3 regions of the Fusobacterium perfoetens ATCC 29250 genome follow, and region 1 is predicted to be linked to each of the others. Evidence: riboswitches for the same ligand, from Rfam matches in the RefSeq annotation. Region 1 holds a riboswitch; each other region holds the start of a gene.
What was found. Region 1 has a riboswitch for lysine ahead of lysA (diaminopimelate decarboxylase). Riboswitches for the same ligand answer to the same signal wherever they lie in the genome.
Positions count from the first base shown of each region.

Region 2: linked by a shared signal. The riboswitch ahead of T364_RS0103275 (aspartate kinase) and the one ahead of lysA (diaminopimelate decarboxylase) in region 1 are both predicted to bind lysine.
Region 3: linked by a shared signal. The riboswitch ahead of T364_RS0101905 (Na+/H+ antiporter NhaC family protein) and the one ahead of lysA (diaminopimelate decarboxylase) in region 1 are both predicted to bind lysine.

Region 1 is NZ_KK211416.1:202,683-207,982, forward strand. It holds gene nrdD (anaerobic ribonucleoside-triphosphate reductase) at 1-2,169, shown strand, start outside; lysine riboswitch at 2,248-2,421, shown strand; gene lysA (diaminopimelate decarboxylase) at 2,520-3,824, shown strand; gene T364_RS0107830 (amidohydrolase family protein) at 3,952-5,295, shown strand.
Region 2 is NZ_JHXW01000006.1:17,626-22,925, reverse strand. It holds gene T364_RS10395 (4-hydroxyphenylacetate 3-hydroxylase N-terminal domain-containing protein) at 1-957, shown strand, start outside; gene T364_RS0103285 (hypothetical protein) at 1,113-1,487, opposite strand; gene T364_RS0103280 (M20 metallopeptidase family protein) at 1,498-2,691, opposite strand; lysine riboswitch at 2,851-3,024, shown strand; gene T364_RS0103275 (aspartate kinase) at 3,135-4,340, shown strand; gene T364_RS0103270 (aspartate-semialdehyde dehydrogenase) at 4,364-5,300, shown strand, end outside.
Region 3 is NZ_JHXW01000004.1:125,624-130,923, forward strand. It holds gene T364_RS0101895 (APC family permease) at 1-277, opposite strand, end outside; gene T364_RS0101900 (flavodoxin family protein) at 443-985, shown strand; gene T364_RS0101905 (Na+/H+ antiporter NhaC family protein) at 1,073-2,470, opposite strand; lysine riboswitch at 2,626-2,799, opposite strand; gene T364_RS0101910 (ribonuclease HII) at 2,967-3,575, shown strand; gene T364_RS0101915 (YraN family protein) at 3,594-3,968, shown strand; gene T364_RS0101920 (zinc ribbon domain-containing protein) at 3,952-4,170, shown strand; gene T364_RS10315 (ComF family protein) at 4,142-4,813, shown strand; gene T364_RS0101930 (hypothetical protein) at 4,797-5,300, shown strand, end outside.

The sequences.
Region 1 (5,300 bases):
GTAGTAGCATTTAATAAAGATAAAATATTTATAGTTTTACAAAAAGTTCACAAAGAGATGCCTTTCAAAAATGAAGCTGTTCTTGTAGAAATGTTAGACCATATATTAAATAAAATAAAATTAATGAAGAAAGAAAAAATAGATATTGAAGAAATACAAGATATTGTATTTAAAACTTTATGTGATTTTGGATATTTTTGTCAAGCTCAAAAATTTGAAAGATATAGAACAAAAAGAAGTGAAGCTAGGTTAAAAGAAACTGATAGTTTATTCCAAAGAATAGAAGGAATATTAGAAAATGGAGATAGAGAAAATTCAAATAAAAATTCTACATTGCCATCAGTTGCTAGAGACCTAATATCAGGAGAATATTTTAGATTTAATGTAGAAAAATCTATTGGTAAAGAGTTATATGAAGCTCACAGAAAAAAAACTATTCATTGGCATGATTCAGATGTAGAAAAGGAATTAACAAACTGTTGTTTAATTAATGTTGAGGATATGTTAGACCATGGAACTAGAATAACAAATACTGATGTAGAAACTCCTAAATCAGTTGGAACTGCTATGAATATCGCAATGCAAATAATGGCTAGTGTTAGTTCGCAACAATATGGAGGAAATTCTATACCTAACTTTAATGAAGTTTTTGCAAAATATGCAAAGAAAAATTTTGTTAAAAACTTTAATGATTATTTTGAGTTTTTATATGAAAAAGAGTATGATGATACATTAGAACTAGATTCAGCTAATGAAGAATTGAAAACAAAATATCCTAAAGTATTTGAAAAAGTTATCAAAAAGACAGCAAAAGAAATTTATGATGCTTGTCAATTATTTGAGTATCAAACAAATAGTATTTTAGGGTCAGCTTCTCAAACTCCATTTTCTACAATAACTTTTAATATTCCTACTTCTTGGGAATCTGAGCAAATAATACTAGCTTACTTAAAAGTTAGACAAACAGGATTAGGAGCTCTAAAAATACCAGCAATTTTCCCTAAACTATCTTATATAGTTGTAGATGGATACAATTTAAAAGAGGGAGACCCATATTATTATATAACTAAAGAAGTTTCTAAATGTATAGCACATACATATTATCCAGATTTATTATTCTATTCTAAAGAAGACTATGATGCAGGAAAATATTATGCAAGAATGGGTTGTCGTTCAAGAGTAAACCATGAATTTCAAGAAAATGGAAAATATCAACAATATGGAAGATTTAATTTTGGTGTTATAACATTAAATTTACCTCAAATAGCTTTAGAATCTTTAAGACATAAGGGAACAGATGTAGTAGAAACATTTATGAAACTATTAGAAGAAAAGAAATCACTTATGAAATTAGGTATTTTAAAAAGATATGAAAATGTTAGAAAATTAAAGGCTAAACAAGCACCTATTTTATTTCAATATGGAGCTATTGCTAGATTAGAACCAAATGAAACAGTAGAAAAATTATTAAAATCAGATAGAGCATCTGTATCATATGGTTTCTTAGGAATAGATGATTGTGTAAGAATACTTACAGATGATAAGCAAAATATATCAAAACCAGCTGGAAGAGAGTTAGGGCTTAGAATAATGAAAGAAATAAGAAAACAAGCTGATGAAATAAAAGAAGAAACAGGATTACCTGTATCAGTTTATGGAACACCAGCAGAGGCTAGTATAGCAACATTCTTTAATATAGATAAGAAAAATTATAGTGATGTAATGCCTGAATGGTTACTAAAAAGAGAATATTATACAAATTCTTTCCATTTTTCATCAGAATTACCAATAGATGCATTTGACAAAATAGATGTAGAAGCTCCATTTATTAAATATTGTAATGGTGGAAATATTATGTATGTTGAAAATGGAGGAAAAACTTATAATTCTGATGCAATATTAGAACTTATGAGATATGCTCATGATAAAGGAATAGAATACTTTGCAGTAAATACAGTATCAGATGTATGTTTTGAATGTGGATATACAGGAGAAATATCTTATGATGAACATACAACAAAATATAAATGTCCACAATGTGGTAATGAAGAGGGAATGAAAATGAAAATTCAAAGAAGATGTTGTGGATATATTTCAAATTATAATATAACTCATGCTTTAGAAGGAAGAATGAAAGAAATAAAAAATAGAGCTATTCATGTAAAATAATAAAAAAAATATATATCAGATATATATAATTTATATTATACAAATTAATAAATTTTAGATATACTTTTATTTAAAAGAATTTAAGATAGAGGAGCAAATGATAAGAGTAAAATTATTTTAGTCTGACAAACGGAGAATAATTTGAAAGGAGATTTTGCCGAAATAGAAGTGAAGGTCAAAACATTTTTATTGGTAAATTAGATAATATCTATTTTACTGTCATTGAGTTTTCAATGGAGGGCTATCAAGTAAGTTATCTAAAATATAATTATTATTTTTATATAGGTTACTAAAGACAGTCTAAAATTGAGGAGACTGTCTTTTTTTATAAAAATTTTGGAGGAAGTTTTATGAGATATTTTGGAACAATGAAAAATAATAATGGAATTCTTGAAATAGGAGGAGTATCAGTAGAAAAACTTGCAAAAGAATATAAGACTCCGTTATATATTATGGACCAAGAATTAATAGAAAGTAATATAAAAAAATATATAGAAAATTTTAAGTCAAATAAATTTGAAACTGAAGTAGTTTATGCTTCAAAAGCATTTTTATCTAAAGCTATGTGCCAAATAATTGATAAATATGGATTAAGTATAGATGCAGTTTCTGGAGGAGAATTGTATTCTATAAAAGTTTCAAAATTTCCTATGAATAGAGTACATATGCATGGAAATAATAAAAGTATAGAAGAACTTGAAATGTGTCTTGATTGGAATATAGGAATAGTAATATTGGATAATATAAGTGAAATAGATAAACTTGGAACACTTGCAGAAGAAAAGAATAAAAAAATAAAGGTTATGTTAAGAATAAATATAGGAATTGATGCTCATACTCATGAATATATAAGAACATCAAAACATAGTTCTAAGTTTGGAGAATCTATATTTGATGAAAATATTTACAGTATAATAGAAAAAATTATTTCTTATAAAAATTTAGAATTTTTAGGATTTCATTGTCATATAGGTTCACAAATCTTTGACACTAAAGCATTTCATGAAGGAATAGAAACAATGATAATGTTTACTAAGAAAATTTCAGAAAGATTTAATATAGAAATTCCTGAAATGAATTTAGGTGGGGGATTTGGAGTTTATTATGTAGATGGAGATGTAGAAGTAGATATTGAAAAATTTATGAAATCTATGATAGAACATATTGAAAAAACTTTAGAAAAAGAAAAGATGACTTTAAAAAAAGTTTCAATTGAACCTGGAAGAAGCATTGTAGGTAATGCAGGTGGAACTTTATATACAGTTGGTGGAATAAAAAATACATATGGAGGAGTTAAATATGTATTCATTGACGGAGGAATGACTGATAATATAAGGCCAGCTTTATATCAAGCAAAATATGAGGCTGTAATAGCTAATAGACTTAATGAAAAAGCTGATGATATAGTTACTATTGCTGGAAAATGTTGTGAGTCTGGAGACTTAATAGGAAAAGATATGAAACTTGCTAAAGCTCAAGAGGGAGATTATATATTTGTATCTACAACAGGAGCTTATGGATATTCAATGTCTAGTAATTACAATAAAGCTACAAGACCAGCAGTTGTATTTGTTAAAGATGGAAAATCTTATCTTTCAATAAAAAGAGAATCTTTTGAAGATTTAGTAGCTAATGATGTATTTATAGAATTATAATATCTAAAAAACAATATGCGGAAATTATTAAAATATGATATAATTATTTTATAACACAACTTAGATATACAAACAAATAAAGAAGGGAGGAAAGTTACAATATAAAAAATGTAACTTAAATTAGGATATGAGAACAGTAATAAATCACGGATTAGTTATAGACCCAAAAAATAGTTTATATGAGCCATTAAATATTGCAATAGAAAATGGAAAAATTGTAGAAATATCTCATCAGATATTAACTGGAGATCATGAAATAGATGCAGTAGGTATGTGTGTTTGTCCTGGATTTATAGATATTGATATGCATGAAGTTTTAACTGATGGAACAACACCAGATAGAGAAATATTTAAAAGAATGTTATCTATGGGAGTTACTACAGGAATAGGGGGAAATTCTGGAATAGGAGTTTCTAATCCAAAGGAATTTTTAGATGGAGTAGATGAAGGACATCCTATTAACTTTGGAATGTTATTACCACATGGAATATTAAGAGAAAAAATAGGTGTTGATAGATATGTAAGTCTTGAAAATGACCAAGTAGAAAAAATGTATGAAATAGGGAAGAAAATTATGAGAGAATCAGGGCTATTAGGAATTAGTTTTGGTCTTAGATATGTTCCTGGAATAGATTTTAATGAGATGACAACTCTTGGGAAGCTTGGACAACATAAAATCATTGCAGCACATTTAAGAGAAGATGCTAAAAATATATTTAATGCAATAGATGAATTTTTAGATTTAGGAAATTATGTAAAAGCTAATTATTTAGTATCACATATTGGAAGTATGGCTGGTTTTGGTCAAATGGATAAAGCTTTAGAAATGTTAGATAAAAAAAGAGAAGAAGGAATAAATGTATATTGTGATTGTTATCCTTATACAGCTTTTAGTGCTAAAATAGGTTCTATCACATTTGATGAAGGATTTTTAGAAAGATATAATATTACTTATGATAAATTAGAGGTTATGGAAGGAAAATATAGAGGAAAAAGATGTACCGAAGAATTCTTTAATACTTTAAGAGAAGAAGCACCAGATACAATGATAATAGCTTATACAATTAATGAAAAAGATATGGAAAAGGCTCTATCATATCCTTATACAGTTATAGGTAGTGATGGAATACTTAATGCAAAAAATATAGGTCATCCTAGGGCAACAGGAACTTTCCCTAGAGTTTTAGGAAAATATTCAAGAGATGCTAAAGTTCTTGATTTATATGAAGCAGTAGAGAAAATGACATCAAAACCTGCAGAAATTTTAGGAATCAATAAAGGAAATTTATCTATAGGTTCTGATGCAGATATTACAATTTTCTCTTTAGAAGATATTCGTGATTATGCAACTTTTGAAAATACAGAATTATTATCAGATGGAATAGTATATGTATTAATTAATGGAGAAGTTGCTTTAGAAAATGGAAAAATAATGAATTCTAATTTAGGAAAATCTATAAGAAAGTTCTAGTGAGG
Region 2 (5,300 bases), on a different contig from region 1:
CATGAAATTATTATAGTACCTACAACAGCTATGCAACCAGAAGATAAAGACTTTGCTTTAGCTTGTGCTATACCAGCCGATTCTCCAAACATCACTTTTGTTTTAGGACGTACTCCTCAAGATAAAAGATTTTTTGAAATAGGTGGAGATATTGAAGGTATAGATTTAGGTAAAAAATATGCTGACCATCAAGCAATGGTTTATTTTGATAAAGTATTTGTACCTAATGAAAGGGTATTTATGTGTGGAGAAACAAAATATGTTGGCCGTCTTTTAAGTTATTTTACAGCTGTTCACCGTTTAACTGCTGGTGGATGTAAAGCTGGTGGATGTACAGCTCTTTGTGGAGCTGCAAGTTTAATAACCGAGATGGTAGGAGTTCAAAAAGCTGGACATATAAAAACAAAACTTACAGAAATGGCTATGATTGCTGAAACTGTATATGCTTTATCAATAGCTTCAGGAATTGAAGGATTTAAACATCCAAGTGGTTTCTGGATTCCTAATCCATTATTATCTCATACATGTAAATATACATGTACAAAAATACCATTTGATGCTGTTCGTTATGCTAGAGATATTATTGCTGGTTTTGGAGAAACAGCTCCTTCAGAGTTTGATATGCGTTCACCAGAAATTGGAGAAATTTGTAGAAGGGCTTTCAATCCTGGAAATCCAGAATATGATTCATTTGATAGATTAAGAGCAGTTCGTTTTATAGAACATATGGTTAGAGGTTCAAACTGGACAGCAATGGCTCTTCATGGTGGAGGAAATCAAGAAGCTTCTACAGTAATGGCTCGTTCATTTACAGATTGGAAACATCTTCAAAATATAGCTAAAAGTGCTTGTGGAATTACAAAAGATGGAGATAAATATGATGAAATTATAAATGATATAGGAAGAAGAAATGGGCGTATTTGTACTATAGGAGATTTACCTAAAAGTGATAAATAGTTAAAAATTAAAATTATTTTATAAATATAAAAATAGAGAATTAATTTAGAATAATAAAAATTTTATGATTTAGAAATAAAAGGATTGTTATAATAAGTATCCTATTACTTAGATATTTAAGAATTTTAGGTACATTAAAATAACAATCCTTTTTTTTATAAAATATTAATAAAAATCCAAATGATAGTATAAATTATAACAAAAATTAAGAAAAATTTTATAGATTTTTTTAAGTCCCATTTATTAAATTCTACTAAGGAACACTTATTGTAGATTTCTTTGTTATAATAAACTTCAATTTTTTCACCAATATTTTTTTTAGAATATTGGAATAAACCTGATTCTAAGGTTTGAACTTTCTTTTTTTCTTTTTTATTTCCAATTTCAATTATCAGTCTTTTTAGAGGAGTAACTTCAACAATTTTTCCTGTAAGTTTTTCTCCAGCTCTAATTTTATTTCTCCTTTTCATATTTTGAAAAATAAATATTAATAATATTATAAAAAAGATTATTTCTAAGATTTCCCACATATTTTCCCCTTTATTTTAAATTATTTTTTAAATTTTCATAAGCTTTAAAAATATTAGCTATTTGGACTTTTACTCCAACCTTAATAGCATTTTCATCTATCATAAATTTATCATTATGTAATGGTTCACAAGCACCAATACTTTCATTTCTAATACCTAAATAAAAGAAAGCTCCAGGTACTCTTTCGAGATAATAAGAAAAATCTTCTGCTCCCATTTCTGAATATTTTTTAGTAATAACATTTTCTTTTCCTAAAACTTCATTTCCAACTTCTTTAACAATATCTACATATTCATCATGATTTATTAAAGCATTATAACTATTTCTAAAATTAACAATAGCTGTAGCTCCATATCCTTTTGCTACAAATTCAGCCATTTCTTTGATTCTTTGTTTATTGTATTCTCTACTTTCAGTAGAAAGAGTTCTTAAAATTCCTGTAACTTCAACTTCTCCAGCAACTATATTTTCTTTTGTTCCACCATTAATAGTACCAAAAGTTATAACTACAGATTCTCTAGCATCTGTATTTCTTGAAACAATAGATTGAATAGAACTAATAATTTGAGCTGTAGTAACTATAGCATCAACCCCCTCACTTGGAAAAGCTCCATGAGTACTTTTTCCTATAACTTTTATTTTTACTCCACAAGAAGAGGCAAACATAGGCCCATATTTAATTCCTATACTTCCAACATTTACAAAAGGGTCAACATGAAGTCCAAATATAGCATTTACATTTTTTAAAACTCCATCCTCTATCATGGGAAGAGCTCCACCAGTAGTTTCTTCTGCTGGTTGAAAAATAAGTCTGATATTACAAGGAATTTCATCTTTTATTTCTGATAAAATTTTGGCTACTCCTAATAAAACTGTGTTATGAACATCATGACCACAGGCATGCATTTTTCCAATATGCTCAGATTTAAATTCAAAATCATTATTTTCTAATATTGGTAAAGCATCAATATCTCCTCTTAAAGCAATAGTAATAGAAGAATCTTTTCCAGGGATATCAGCTACAATTCCACTTTTTCCAATATTTGTTTTATAATTTATATTAAGTTCATCTAAAGTTGAAGAAATATATTTTATTGTTTTTGGTAAATCAAAATCTAACTCAGGAATTTTATGTAAATCTCTTCTAACTTTTATAAACCAATCATTATATTTATCTATATTATTTAAAATTATATTATTCATAAAAACCTCCATAAATTAATTAATAAGAATTATAGCAAAAAAAAATCTATAAAACAATAAAAATTATAAAAAATAAATTTATATAATATATAGTTTAAGATATAAAATTTATATTTTATTTTTTATAGAAATTGTTATAAAATGACAACAATAAAATAGGAAACGGATTGAGGAGCAAATGACAAAAGTAATTATGTTGAGTTACCTAACTTTGAGATATAATGAAAGGGGATTTTGCCGAAATCTAAAAATTATAGGGAGGATTTTTAGGTTGGGAATATGGAGAATATCCATATAACTGTCATTGATATTCAATGTTGTGCTTTCTGTTGTGTTATTCATTGTTGTGATACTAAAAATAAATTATATTATCTCAAAATGAAATATAAACCAACAGATAAGTCTGTTGGTTTTTTATTTTAAAATGAAAAAGGAGATAATATATGAGAGTAGTATTAAAATATGGTGGTTCTAGTGTAGCAACTATTGAAAAAATTAAAGCGATAGCTGAATATATAGTGAACTTAAAGAAAACAAAATATAATGAAATTATAGTTGTTGCTTCAGCAATGGGAAAAACAACAAATGCCCTTATTGCTATGGCAAAAGAAATCTCTGATTCACCAAATCAAAGAGAATTAGATTCTCTTTTATCTACAGGGGAACAACAAACAGTTTCTTTATTATCAATGGCTATAAATTCTTTGGGACAAAAAGCTGTATCATTAACAGGGTATCAAGCTAATGTAAAAACTGTAGGAGTTCATACAAAAAGTAAAATCAAAAATATTGATACAGAAAAAATAGAAGAATATTTAAAAGATAATAATGTTGTTATAGTAGCTGGATTTCAAGGAATAAATGACCATGGAGATATAACCACATTAGGAAGAGGAGGGTCAGACACAAGTGCTGTTGCCTTAGCTGCTTCTCTAAAATGTGAATGTAGAATATATACAGATGTTGAGGGAATTTATAGTGTTGACCCAAGACTTTATAAAAATGCTAAATTTTTAGATAAAATTTCTTATGAAGAAATGATGGAAATGGCTAATCTTGGAGCTGGAGTAATGGAGACAAGAGCTGTGGAAATTGGTAAAAAATATAATATTCCTATTTTTGTTGGAAAAACTTTAAGTGAGACAGGAGGAACTTGGATAATGGATATGAATGATGTTTTAGAGGATAAATTAGTAACAGGAATTAGTATAACAAAAGAGATAATAGTAACAACTCTTTCAAATATTAATTATTCTAGTGAAAAAATAGCAAAAATATTTACAATAATTAATGAAGTGGGATTAAATATAAATATGATTTCTCAAAATGTTTCAAATGACAATAAAGCTAAAATATCATTTAGCTGTGTAGAAGGAGAAAAATATTTATTAGACCAAGCTATTGAAAGAATAAAGATGGAATTACCTTGTATAGAGTTAGGATATAATGATAACTTATCAATGATTTCAATAGTAGGTGTAGGAATGATAAATAACTCTGGAGTATCTGGTAAATTCTTCTCAGCTTTAAGTAGAGCAGGAATAAATTTTTATCAAGTAACAACATCAGAGATAAGTGTTTCATGTAGTATAGAAAGAAAAGATATAAATAAAGCAGTAGAAGTAGTAGCAGAAGAATTTAATTTATAGAGAATAATTTGAGGAGGATAAATATGAGAGTTGCTATTGTAGGAGCTACAGGATTAGTAGGAAGTACATTTTTAAAAGTTTTAGAGGAAAGAGATTTAGGAATAACAGAGTTATATTTATTTGCTTCAGCAAGAAGTGCTGGTAAAAAAATAACTTTTAGAGGAAAAGAATATACAGTAGAAGAATTAACAGAAAATAGTTTTGATAGAGGAATTGATATAGCTCTATTTTCAGCTGGTGGAGATATAAGTAAAAAATATGCCCCAATAGCAGCTTCAAAAGGATGTTTAGTAGTTGATAACTCTTCAGCCTGGAGAATGGATCCAGAAGTTCCATTAGTTGTACCAGAAGTTAATAAAGAGGCAGCATTTACAAATCATGGAATTATAGCAAATCCAAACTGTTCAACAATTCAATGTATGGCTCCATTAAAAGCTTTAGCTGAAAAATATGGATTAAAAAGAGTAATATACAATACATATCAAGCTGTATCAGGTACAGGACAAAAAGGTGTAGAGGATTTACAAAATGGATTAAAAGGATTAGCTCCTAAAGTATATCCTCATCAAATTGTAAATAACTGTTTACCACATATAGATGTATTTATGGATAATGGATATACAAAAGAAGAGATAAAAATGATAAATGAAACAAGAAAAATATTAGAACTTCCAGATTTACCTGTAACAGCTACTTGTGTAAGAGTTCCAGTTATAAATTCTCACTCAGTATCAATTACAGCTGAGCTTAATAGTGAATTTGATATAGAAGATGTAAAAAAAGTTATTGGTGAGTATGAAGGAATAATATTAGTGGACAATCCTAAAAATAATGAATATCCTTTAGCTACTGAAGCTAGTGGACAAGATAAAGTTTTAGTAGGAAGAATAAGAAGAGATTTCAGTACAGAAAATAGTGTAAACTTATGGACTGTGGCTGACAATATAAGAAAAGGAGCAG
Region 3 (5,300 bases), on a different contig from region 1:
TTAAATATACAGTTCTTCCTCCAGCCTTAGGCATTAAAGTTCCTAACTCTGCATAACAAAGTCCAGCCATTAAAGAGATTAATCCCCCTATAAGCCAACATAAAAGAGCTAATCCTAAATTCATATTAACTCTTTCTAAAACATAAGAACCAAGATAGAAAATTCCTGACCCTATCATGATTCCTCCAATAATACTAACTCCCCCAAAAACTCCAATTTCTCTATTAAATTGAGTTTCCTCAGAGGTTAGATTTTTTATTCTCTCTTGTTCGTTCATAAAAACTACCCCCTCTTTTATTTAATTAAAATAAAGTATAGTATATATTCTTTTTATTGTCAAGAATTAATATTATAGTAGTTAGATTAAATTTTTCTTGACTTTATAATGAAAAAGGGGTAAATATAAAATATGGGTAGAAAACTTTTATTAGGAGGATAAAAAATGAAAATATTACTATTAAACGGAAGTCCAAGACTTGCTGGAAATACAGAAGTAGCTTTAAAAGTTTTAAAAGAAGAGGTAGAAAAAAATATAAAAGGTGAAATAGAAACTATTAATCTTCCAAAATTACAAATAAAAGGTTGCTTAGGATGTAACTATTGTAAAACATCTGGTGGGAATTGTATCACAAAAGATGATGGACAAATGGTAGCTGAAAAAATTCTTGAATCTGATGTAATTATTTTTGCTTCTCCAGTTTATTGGTGGGGAATAACTTCTCAAATGAAAGCAGCTATAGATAGAATATATATGAAAGGAGAATTCTTACCTCAAAAATCTAAAAAAATAGGATTAATTACTGTTGGAGCTGCTGAATTAAGTGATGAAGAATATGATATTATTAAAAGACAATTCAAATGTATTTGTGAATATTTAAAATGGGATTTTGTTGGAAACATAGATATTTCTGCTTATGAAAAAGGAGATATATTAAAAGATACTACTAAAATAACTGAATTAAAAGATTTTTGGAAAAAAATCTAAATTTTAATAAAATAAAAAGGATATTGTATTTTTATAATATCCTTTTTATTTTTATTATGAAGAAAAAATTTATCAATTATAAAAACTTTATTTTTTTAATTTTACTTTTGGTTCTTCAGGAATATTAAATAATGGAATAAATTTATCTAATCCTGTTAAAGTTAAAATAAGTATAGAAACTACAACTATTATAGAAAGAAAATTATATTTTATAATATCTGTTGGTCTAAAATCATAAAGAGGATAAACAACAGAAGCTATTCCTGTAAAAAATACTGTATAAGTATGCCAAGGAATAAATTGAGACCCAAAAACTCCCATAGCATCACTAAAACATCCGTTTCTAAGACGTAATTTATATTTTTCTTCTTCTGTCCCTTCTACATTTTCATCTACTAAATTTTTTATTATTGGTCCAATAGTAACTATTTGAGCCATCTCATCAGCTAAAGCAACATTTCCTAATATTGAAAAAACTCCATTATAAAACATTAATTGTCTTACATTTCTAGAAATTTTCTTTACTATTCTTGATAATGGTTCAAATGCATTGATACTTCCCATAATTCCACCAAAGGCTGTTATCCACATCATCATTATAATAACACTAGCTCCAGCACTTGAAAAACCTGTATACATTAAATCTAAAAATTCTGAAATATTAGGAATTGTTCCTGATATTAATCCAAATACCATAGAACTAATAATTCCTATAAAAAGACAAGCTAAAGTTGGAAAACCTTTTATTGCTGATACTAAAACAAAAATTAGAGGTAAACACATATATAAAGGTACTCCCTCTTTTACTTGATTTAAAAGAATAATTGCTGATTCTCTTTCTGTTTTTAAAACTTCCCAAACGTTATCAGGAATTTGATTGATAGCATCATTTACATTTCCACTTATATTTGGTAACCCCAACATAACTGACACTACATAAAAAGTTATTATTCCAACTATAAGACACCCTACAGACCATACTCCTTGATGTCTTATTCTATGTATAACTTCTACTTTTTGTATTCCAGAACTTACAACTGTAGTATCTGAAATAAGTCCTATATTATCACCAAAACAAGCTCCACCAGCAATAGCTCCTAAGGTCAAAAGAATATTTCCACCAACTATATGATTTAACCATAAAAATATAGGAGCACAAGCTGCAAAAGTTCCCCAAGATGTTCCTATTGTAATTGATAAAATACTTGTGACAATTATTCCTGTAACTGCTATAGTTTTTCCTGTTAGTCCTAAATTTAATGACATAATAATTATTGAAGCTCCTACACCACTAGCCATAAAAGCCTCAGCCATAGCATAAGCTAACATCAAAATAAAAAATACTAATTGAATTTCTTTTACACTATTTACAGCTTTTTCTACAATTTGATTAAAAGAAAACTTTTCAGTTAACCAAGCAATTATTGCTACATATATAGTTGAAATTGGAGCTGCTATTAAAAAGTCTAATTTTATTCCAACCATTAAAATTCCCAATAAAACAATAGGAGATAATTTTAGTATCTCTATAAAAATCCCTCTTCTCTCGTTATTTGTCACTTAATCCTCCTCAATAAAAAAAGCCTTATATTATTAAAATATAAGGCAGAAAATATAAAATAAACTATATAATTTATAATCTAATTGATAGCTCTACACTAGTAAACTAATGTCAGTCTTATAGATATTCTCTATAATCCCAAGTGTCTAAAGTTAGCTCTTTAAACCTTTCGGCAAAATTCCCTTTCAATAATAATCTATGCTTGCTAAGCTCCTATTATTTAATAATGTTTTTTGCAACCTCTACCTCTAAAATATTAAATTGTCCAATATACATGATAACATTTTTTATATTTATTGTCAATTTTGTTTTTCATTTTCTTATTTATTTTTCTTTCTATGAATGTTATAATTAAATATGAACCTATTTTGAGAAGAATATAATAAAATTAAATTCATATAAAATTATTTAGGAGATAAAATGAGTGAATTATATAAATTTGATATTGAAAAAGGAAAAATAATATTAGGTGTTGATGAAGCTGGAAGAGGCCCACTAGCTGGTCCTGTAGTAGCAGCCGCTGTAAAAATAAATGAGTATCATGATTTTTTTGAAGAAATTAATGATTCAAAAAAATTAACAGAAAAGAAAAGAGAAAATTTATTTGAAAAAATTTTAACATTTTGTGATGTTGGAATTGGAATAGCTACTGTAGAAGAAATTGATGAAGTTAATATTTTAAATGCCACTTTTTTAGCAATGAACAGAGCTATTGAAGATATTAAAAGTCAAAATATCAATTATGATATTGTATTAGTAGATGGAAATAAATTAATAAAAAATTATGATGGAAATCAAGAATGTATTATAAAAGGTGATGGAAAATCTTTATCAATAGCTACAGCTTCTATAATAGCTAAAGTAACAAGAGATAGAATAATGTTAAAATTTTCTGAAATATATCCTGAATATCATTTTGAAAAACATAAAGGTTATGGAACAAAACTTCATAGAGAAATTTTACTAGAAAAAGGTCCTTTAAAAATTCATAGAAAAACTTTCTTAAAAAAAATTTTATCTAATTTTTAATAAAAAATCAGGTTTAAAATGAAAAAATTTTTAAATAAAAGAACTCAAGGAGATTATTTTGAAAATTTAGCATTAAAATTCTTAGAAGCTCAAGAATTTCAATTAATTAAAAAAAATTTTTATTCACATTTTGGAGAAATAGATTTAATTTTAAGAAAAGATAATTTAATTATTTTTGTAGAAGTAAAAGAAAGAAGTAGCAAAAAATTTGGAAATGGTTTTGAAGCTATTTCTAAGCAAAAACTAAAAAGAATTTTTTTAAGTGCCAATGAATTTATAACAATAAATAAACTGCAAAATTTTGATATCCGATTTGATGCAATAGCATTTGATGAAAATAATAAATGTTGTTGGATTGAAAATATATTGTGGGGTGATGAAATTGGATTTTAGATGTGCAAAATGTGGAAGTAGCGATTATTATGTAAAAACAGCTATTTTTCCTGAAAAAGATTCAAAATTAAAAGTTGAATTTGGAACTTACTATCTAAAAATTTGTTCAGACTGTGGATATACAGAAATTTATTCTGCTAAAGTTGTTAATAAAGAACTTAAGAAGGTGAAAAATGTTCCAGAGCCTAAACCAACACCTTAGAAAATTTTTATTTAACAATAGATGTAGTGTTTGTAACAGCATTTTATTTGAAGATGAAATATATATTTGTAAAAAATGTAAAGATATTTTTCTACAAAATAATTCTTTAAAAAAATATGATAATGTTTATTATATTTTTAATTATAATAAATATTTTAGAAGTTTAATAAAAAATTATAAATTTCAAAATAGAAAATATATTGGATTTTTTTTAGCAAAACTTATAGAAAAAAATTTAAAAAAAGTAATTGAAGAAAATAATATAGATATAATTATTCCCATACCTTTAAATAAGAAAAGATTCTTTTCAAGAGGATTTAATCAAGTATCTTATATTTTAGATATTTTAAATATAAAGTATTATGAGGCAGAGAGAATAAAAAATACAAAACATATGAGTCATTTACTGAATAAAAATTCAAGAAAATTTAATATAAATAAAGCTTTTTATATTCCTTTTCAAGTGGAAAATAAAAATATTTTAATAATAGATGATATAATAACAACTGGAAATACCATAAACGAATTAAAAAAAGAAATTAAAAGTAAAGGAAAAGTAAAATCTATAACTATTTTTTCTTTTTCTATGGCATCAAGTTTTAAAAAATATAATTTTGGGGAGAATCATGACAATATTAATTGATAATAAAGAATATCTTTTAGATAAACAATATAGTAGTTTTGGTGAAATTATAAATGAAATCACAAAAAAACTTAAAGGAGAAGATAAAATATTAGAAAAAATTGTAGTTGATGGAGTGGTCCTAACTACTACTTCTATTGTTGATATTTCAAAAGTATCTTTAATAGAGATTTATACAAAAAGTCATAGAAATATTTTATTTCATTCTTTATATTTATTAGAAGAATATATAGAAGAATATTTTAAAAGCTTAAAAGCTTTAGAAGAATTTGAACTTGAAGAAATAGCATATGATATGAAAATGAATGAGATATTAAGTTTTTTAAATTGGACTTTAAATCTTTTATATAGTTTAAAAGAAAATACCTATGTAGATTATCTATATTTTGGATATAATGAGTTTTTAGATGATTTTAAAGAAAGTTACAATTCACTTATAAAGGCTTTAACTCAAGAAGATTATGAAACAGCTTTTGATATTTTAGAA